DNA from 3 places in the Marinomonas sp. NPDC078689 genome. Region 1 is predicted to be linked to each of the others. Evidence: predicted binding sites of a transcription regulator. Region 1 holds the regulator's gene; each other region holds the start of a gene.
The links. Region 1 encodes sigma-54, which starts transcription at its own class of promoters, with help from an activator protein. Its sites were predicted from a motif close to TGGCACNNNNNTTGCTNT; they were not measured.

Region 1 (2,274 bases):
AGCTGCGCGCGCATGAAGGCCAAGTTTGTTAATGATGGTGATAGACTCTTCCAACATACTCTTTCCTTTATAGTAATGAATCTAGTGCAATAAAGAGGGCGTCATTTGTTTCGGCCTCTCTTAATGTGTTTAACACTTTTTCTGATTGTGCCAGTTCAGCAATTTCCGCCAGCGTGGATAAGTGTGCGTCACATTCTTGTGGTGGCACAATTAACGCAAAAACTAAATCGATTGGTTTTCTGTCGACCGCATCAAAGTCAATGGCAGATTGCAGCGACAAAATAACGACAGCGGTGTGATTGGCGCTTTCTAGGCGACAATGAGGAATGGCAATGCCATTACCAATGCCGGTGCTGCCTAGCTTTTCGCGTCCAAGTAAAGCTTCGTAGATTGCTTCTTTGTCACAATGGAGACGATTTGCAGCCACATCGGCAACGCTTTCAAGAATGCGTTTTTTGCTCACAACGTCTTGTTTTGCAAAGACAAGGTCTGCTTTTATTAATGATTTTAATGGCATAAGAAGTAGTTGTCCGTATTAAATCAATCGTTTTCGTTCATTAGAAGGAGGAATGTTCATTGCCTCACGGTACTTTGCAACAGTTCGTCGTGCTACTTGTATGCCTTGGTCCGCTAAAATAGTGGCTAGCTTGTTGTCACTCAAGGGCTTTTTGGCGGGTTCTTCTACCACCAATTTTTTGATCATGGCTCTGATTGCTGTCGAAGAGCATTCGCCACCAGAAGCGGTATTAACGTGGCTTGAGAAGAAGTACTTCAGCTCGAAAATACCTTTTGGTGTGTGCATGTACTTTTGTGTCGTCACACGCGAAATGGTGGACTCGTGCATGCCGACTTCTTCCGCGACATCGTGAAGTACCATGGGTTTCATGGCTTCTTCACCAAGTTCAAAGAAGTCGATTTGGCGATTTACGATACAGCTGGCCACTTTGAGTAGGGTCTCGTTGCGGCTTTGTAGGCTTTTCATAAACCACTTGGCTTCTTGCAAGGAGTTTTTGATGTAGGTGACGTCTTCTGAGGTGGAGGCTGTTGCGGCCATCGCAGAATAAGTTTCGTTGATCTTGACGGGCGGTAACGCGTCGTTATTTAGCTCAACTTGCCAAACCCCATTGCACTTTTTGACAGAGACATCTGGAATAACATAATCCGTATCATCGGCATCAATAATAGAGCCTGGTCGTGGGTTGAGTTGTTGAATCAGATCGACCACTTCCTTCAATGACTCTTCTTTGAGCTTTGTTTTGCGACTTAATTGAGCAAAATCACGGTTGCCTAGTAAAGCCAGATGGTTATCGACTAGGTTGTAGGTACTCTTATAAAGAGGGTGGTCGCGAAAGGCTTCTAATTGCACTAATAGGCAATCGCGTAAGTCGGTTGAACAGGCGCCAGCAGGATCAAAGCGTTGTAGTCTGTGTTGCACTGCCATGACTTCGTCGAGCTCAAGATCTTCAAGTTCGCTGGTTAGCGATTCCCAAATATCTTCAGGCGTAATACTGAGATAGCCGTCTGATTGCACGCATTCAATGATGGCGTAAGCGATTTCAATGTCGCGATCTGACATGTGCGTTAGGTTAAGTTGCCAGATCAAGTGATCTTGAATGCTTTCAGCAGGGGCGTTGCGACTTTCGTAGTCACTGTCGCCTTCATAATTATTGCTGGAGCCGACGCTTGCTGCGGCAGAATTTTGGTAAGTATCGTCCCAATTGCTGTCAATGGAGAGCTCTGCTGGAATACTGTCGGTCCACTCGGACTCAACGCGGGCTTCTTCACTGGCGTTCGCCTCGGTTTTTTTACTGGCTGCCTCTTCCTGTTCTCTCGTTGGCGCTTCTGAATGGGAAAAATCTTCATCATCAATTTCTAAAAGCGGATTGGATTCTAGAAACTCATGGATTTCCTGTTTCAGGTCTAACGTAGAAAGCTGCAGCAACCGAATGGCTTGTTGCAGCTGGGGAGTCATGGTCAGTTGTTGACCGATTTTTAATTGCAGAGACTGCTTCATAAAGAAACACTTCTAATAAGAGGAAATTGGAACGAGTTATGCATACTACTCCCTTTCGGCTGCAAAGATAAGAGGCTATAGACGGAAGTCGTCCCCTAAATAAACCTTTTTTACTTGCTCATTGTTGATCACGGTATCAGCATCACCTGAGGCGATTATTTTCCCATTGCCTACGATATAGGCTTTGTCGCAAATGTCTAATGTTTCGCGTACGTTGTGATCGGTAATCAAAACACCAATGCCGCTTTCTTGCAGGTGTT
Region 2 (2,274 bases), on a different contig from region 1:
TGATACCGTCGATACCCGCCATCAACATTGCTGAGAATGCTAGGTATGGGTTAGCGGTTGGATCAGGGAAACGCGCTTCAATACGCTTGCCTTTAGGACTTGCAACGTATGGGATACGGATAGAAGCAGAACGGTTACGTGCTGAGTAAGCTAGCATAACTGGTGCTTCGAAGCCTGGAACAAGACGCTTGTAAGAGTTAGTTGAAGCGTTAGTGAACGCATTCAATGCTTTAGCGTGCTTGATGATACCGCCAATGTAGTAAAGCGCCATATCAGATAGACCAGCGTACTGATCACCAGCGAATTGGTTTTCGCCGTCTTTCCAGAAAGATTGGTGAACATGCATACCAGAACCGTTGTCACCAACGATTGGTTTCGGCATGAAAGTCGCTGTTTTGCCGTAAGCGTGTGCCACGTTATGGACACAGTACTTAAGGATTTGAACTTCATCGGCTTTCTTAACGAGAGTGTTGAATTTCACACCGATTTCGTTTTGACCAGCCGTCGCTACTTCGTGGTGATGAACTTCGATTTCTAGTCCCATGGATTCCATTGCGCCACACATTGCGCCACGTAGGTCATGGTGAGAGTCAACTGGTGGTACTGGGAAGTAGCCGCCTTTTACGAAAGGACGGTGACCCATGTTGCCGCCTTCAATCTTCTTGTTAGAAGACCAAGCTGCTTCTTCAGAGTTGATTTCTACTGTTGAACCAGACATGTCTGTTTTCCAGCGAACATCATCAAAGATGAAGAATTCAGGCTCAGGACCGAAGAATGCTGTGTCGCCAAGGCCTGTTGCTTTTAGGAACTCTTCAGCGCGAAGTGCAACAGAGCGAGGGTCGCGATCGTAACCTTGCATAGTAGAAGGCTCGATGATGTTACAACGAACAATCAAAGTAGGCTCTTCAGTGAAAGGGTCAACAATTACTGTGTCATCTTGAGGCATCATGATCATGTCGGATTCATTGATGCCTTTCCAGCCAGCAATGGAAGAACCGTCAAACATTTGACCATTTTCAAAAAACTCTTCGTCTACAGTTGAAGCTGGAATAGACACATGCTGCTCTTTACCTTTGAAATCGGTAAAACGAAGGTCAACCCACTTCGCGTCGTGCTCTGCAATCAAAGCAAGGGTCTTGTTTGACATAGTTGGTTCTCCAAATAATTAAAACGAAATTTCTTCCGACATAGTATTTAAAATTGCTTCAAGGTGAAGCGCTATTGCTAGATTACTAAGCACAAGCTGTGCCAGAAGTTTGGGCGTTCAATTAAATCCTTATATAACAGCAAGATAGAAAAATATCGCCCTATGAGCGCGCACCTACATAGCCCCAATAGAGGTCAATATAAAAAGTTTTGTGCCTATTTGGTGCGATTTAATCTTTTTTGCGTCATATTGGTGCGAATATATTGTTTTCGTCCGCTTTGGCTTTTCTTTATAATGTGCCCCGTTTTTAATTACCTGGCATGCAACGCATTCTCTATGAAATTTATTGTTAAGTTTTTCGCTGAAATCACCATCAAAAGTCGTCCTGTACGAAAGTCATTCATCAAACAACTTCGTCAGAACATAAAGCTAGTGCTAAAAAAGCACGATGCTGATGTGGTGGTTGCAGGCAATTGGGATTTCATCGAGGTGTTGTCTGAGCGTGATGATCTTCGTGACGACTTTATTGACGCGCTCTCTAATATAGCCGGTATTGCGCATTTTCAGTTTGTGCGTGAATTTCCTCTGGTGGATCTTGACGGTATTATCGATGAAGCCTTGGTCTCCTATGGCGATGTTCTAAAGGATGCGGTGTTTGCGGTGCGCGTTAAACGTGTTGGTAAGCAGCATGATTTTAGTTCTGTTGAAGCAGAGCGTTATATTGGTGGTTGCCTAAAAGCAAAATCCGGTGCTCACAGCGTGCGTCTAAAAGACCCTGATGTATTAGTGCCCATCGATATTCGTGACAACCGTGTATGGATGATTGAGAAACGCGTAGAAGGCTTGGGCGGTTACCCGATTGGCTCTCAAGATTCTGTGCTGTCATTAATGTCTGGCGGTTACGATTCCACGGTCAGTTCTTATCTGACCATGAGTCGCGGCTTAAAAACGCATTTTTGTTTCTTCAATCTAGGGGGCGATGCCCACGAAATTGGCGTTAAGCAGGTGTCGAGTTTCCTTTGGGAAAAATACGGCTCTGGCTTGAACGTAAAATTTGTCACTGTACCGTTTGAAGAGGTAGTGGGTGAAATCCTCACTAAGGTCGATAACGCTGAAATGGGCGTTAT
Region 3 (2,274 bases), 390 kb from region 1:
GATTGGCATGGTTGCGGTGTGGGCGTGTTGTTTGCCTGTGCTTCCAAGAACATAGGTCATCCAGGGTTAACCATGACGGTGATTCGCAAAGACTTGCTAGGGGAGGGTAAAGCCTCGCCACTTTGTCCTGGCGTGTTTAATTACACCACCAACAGCGAGGCTGGAAACTTATGGAATACCCCAGCGACCTTTAACATTGAAGTGGTCGGCTTTGTTATGGATTGGATCGAAGCCCAAGGTGGTGTGTATGAAATAGAATTACGCTCTATCGCCAAAGCGGCAGCGATTTATGATGTGATTGACAGTTCAAACGGCTTCTATGGCACACCGATAGAAAACAAAGCGTTACGCAGTCGAATGAATGTGCCTTTTAATATTAAAGGCGGTGATGAAGAGGCAACCAATGCTTTTCTGATCGCCAGTTGGGAAAAGGGCATGGTTGGATTACGCACCTTAACGCCGTTTGGGGTGGGCGACTACCTAAGAGCCAGCTTATACAACGGCGTGACCGTTGAAGAGGCCCAAAAACTGGCTGACTTTATGCGTAAATTTGCTCGTAATTACGGTTAAGTACAAAGTATGTTTTTCAGGTTAATCGTCTGATGGAGGCGCTTCTTTCTTCACTCTTGCTTTCTATACCAATAGAAAGAAGTGGGGGAAGAGGCGCCTTGATGCTTTATGCCTTCGGGGGAAGCGTTGAATAGCAGCCGATACAATCGAGTGTGTCAGCCTGTATTAGACTTCCTTTTTTTACGCACCGTTTCTATGCCATGCAATGCACTGGGTGGTTTTATTTGGTGCGAATGATCATCTGCTGCTTTCTGTTTAGTAAGGTTTTCGCCTGAATTTTGATAAAAAAACCATTTAAAACATTACATTAAATTTTTTGGCACAGTGTGTGCTTTTACATTGGTTATGTTCGTACCCTTGGAAAGTCGAGCATCACAATTTGATTAAATAGAGAGCTAGGGTTCCGGTTTCGGTTTTATCGAAATGACTGGTCCGAGAGCTTTCGACCTTGAATGTTTCAAGGTTACACGGAGGGATAAAAGCCCGGGAGACCACATGGCGATATTGCCAAGGGTACTCCATGTGTAACTAAACAAACTGAAAAGGTGAATTCAATGAAACACTCTGCGAAAAAAGTAACCATTCTGCTTTGCTCCCTCCTATTATCCGCTAATGCATTAGCACAAGATCACTTTAAGGTGTGTTGGTCTATTTATGCTGGTTGGATGCCTTGGGCGTACGCTCAACAATCTGACATCATCAAAAAATGGGGTGATAAATACGGTATTGATATCGACGTTGTGCAAATGAATGACTATGTCGAATCTATGAACCAATACACAGCAGGTCAATTTGATGGCTGTACCATGGCGCAAATGGATGCGCTTACCATTCCTGCCGCTAGTGGTGTTGACAGCACGGTCTTGATCGTCGGCGATTATTCAGATGGCAACGACGCCGTTATCCTAAAGAACAAAACGGACCTAAAAGACATCAAGGGACAGAATGTTAACCTAGTGCAATTTAGTGTGTCTCATTACTTGTTAGCACGGGCTTTAGACTCGGTTGATATGAGTGAAAAAGACGTCAGCGTGATCAATACCTCAGATGCCGATATGGCCTCTATTGCCAGCACCAAAGATGTGACCTCTGTGGTGACTTGGAATCCGATTGTCAGTGAAATACTGAACATGCCTAATACTCACAACGTCTTTGATTCTTCTAAAATCCCAGGTGAGATTTTAGACACCATGATAGTCAATACCGAGACCTTAAAAGAGAACCCTGATTTTGGTAAAGCCCTAGTGGGTGCTTGGTATGAGATTATGGGATTAATGCAAGGTGACAGCGCGAACGCCAAAAGCATTCGTACTGATATGGCGAATGCGGCCGAAACCGATCTTGCCGGCTACGATGCTCAATTAGCCAAAACGCACATGTTTTATACCCCTCAAAGTGCCCTCGAGTTAACCAATAGTAAAGAATTGTTTGCCACTATGAAGCATGTGGCCGAGTTCTCATTTGAACACGGTCTACTTGGCGATGGCGCCCCAGATGCAGGGGTTGTGGGTATTCAAATGCCATCGGGTGTTTACGGAGACGAGAACAATATCAAACTTCGTTTTGATCCTACCTATATGCAAATGGCGGCAGACGGCACTCTGTAACGCATCTAAAAACCAACGACATATATGCGGTTAATGGGCTTACAAGGAAGTAAGCCCACAGCGGTGAAACGTCGTCCTGGGATCAAATTATGAAGAA

Region 2: the regulator sigma-54 is predicted to act here: its motif matches at 1,234-1,251, upstream of glnA (glutamate--ammonia ligase).
Region 3: the regulator sigma-54 is predicted to act here: its motif matches at 888-905, upstream of ACIGBN_RS05290 (putative urea ABC transporter substrate-binding protein).

The regions. Positions count from the first base shown of each region.
Region 1 is NZ_JBITUJ010000002.1:81,531-83,804, reverse strand. Features, by position in the region: gene ACIGBN_RS03550 (HPr family phosphocarrier protein) at 1-57, opposite strand, end outside; gene ACIGBN_RS03545 (PTS sugar transporter subunit IIA) at 68-517, opposite strand; gene ACIGBN_RS03540 (RNA polymerase factor sigma-54) at 536-2,014, opposite strand; gene lptB (LPS export ABC transporter ATP-binding protein) at 2,090-2,274, opposite strand, start outside.
Region 2 is NZ_JBITUJ010000007.1:54,561-56,834, reverse strand. Features, by position in the region: gene glnA (glutamate--ammonia ligase) at 1-1,147, opposite strand, end outside; gene thiI (tRNA uracil 4-sulfurtransferase ThiI) at 1,484-2,274, shown strand, end outside.
Region 3 is NZ_JBITUJ010000002.1:470,339-472,612, reverse strand. Features, by position in the region: gene serC (3-phosphoserine/phosphohydroxythreonine transaminase) at 1-570, shown strand, start outside; guanidine-I (ykkC/yxkD leader) riboswitch at 955-1,062, shown strand; gene ACIGBN_RS05290 (putative urea ABC transporter substrate-binding protein) at 1,125-2,177, shown strand; gene ACIGBN_RS05285 (ABC transporter permease) at 2,267-2,274, shown strand, end outside.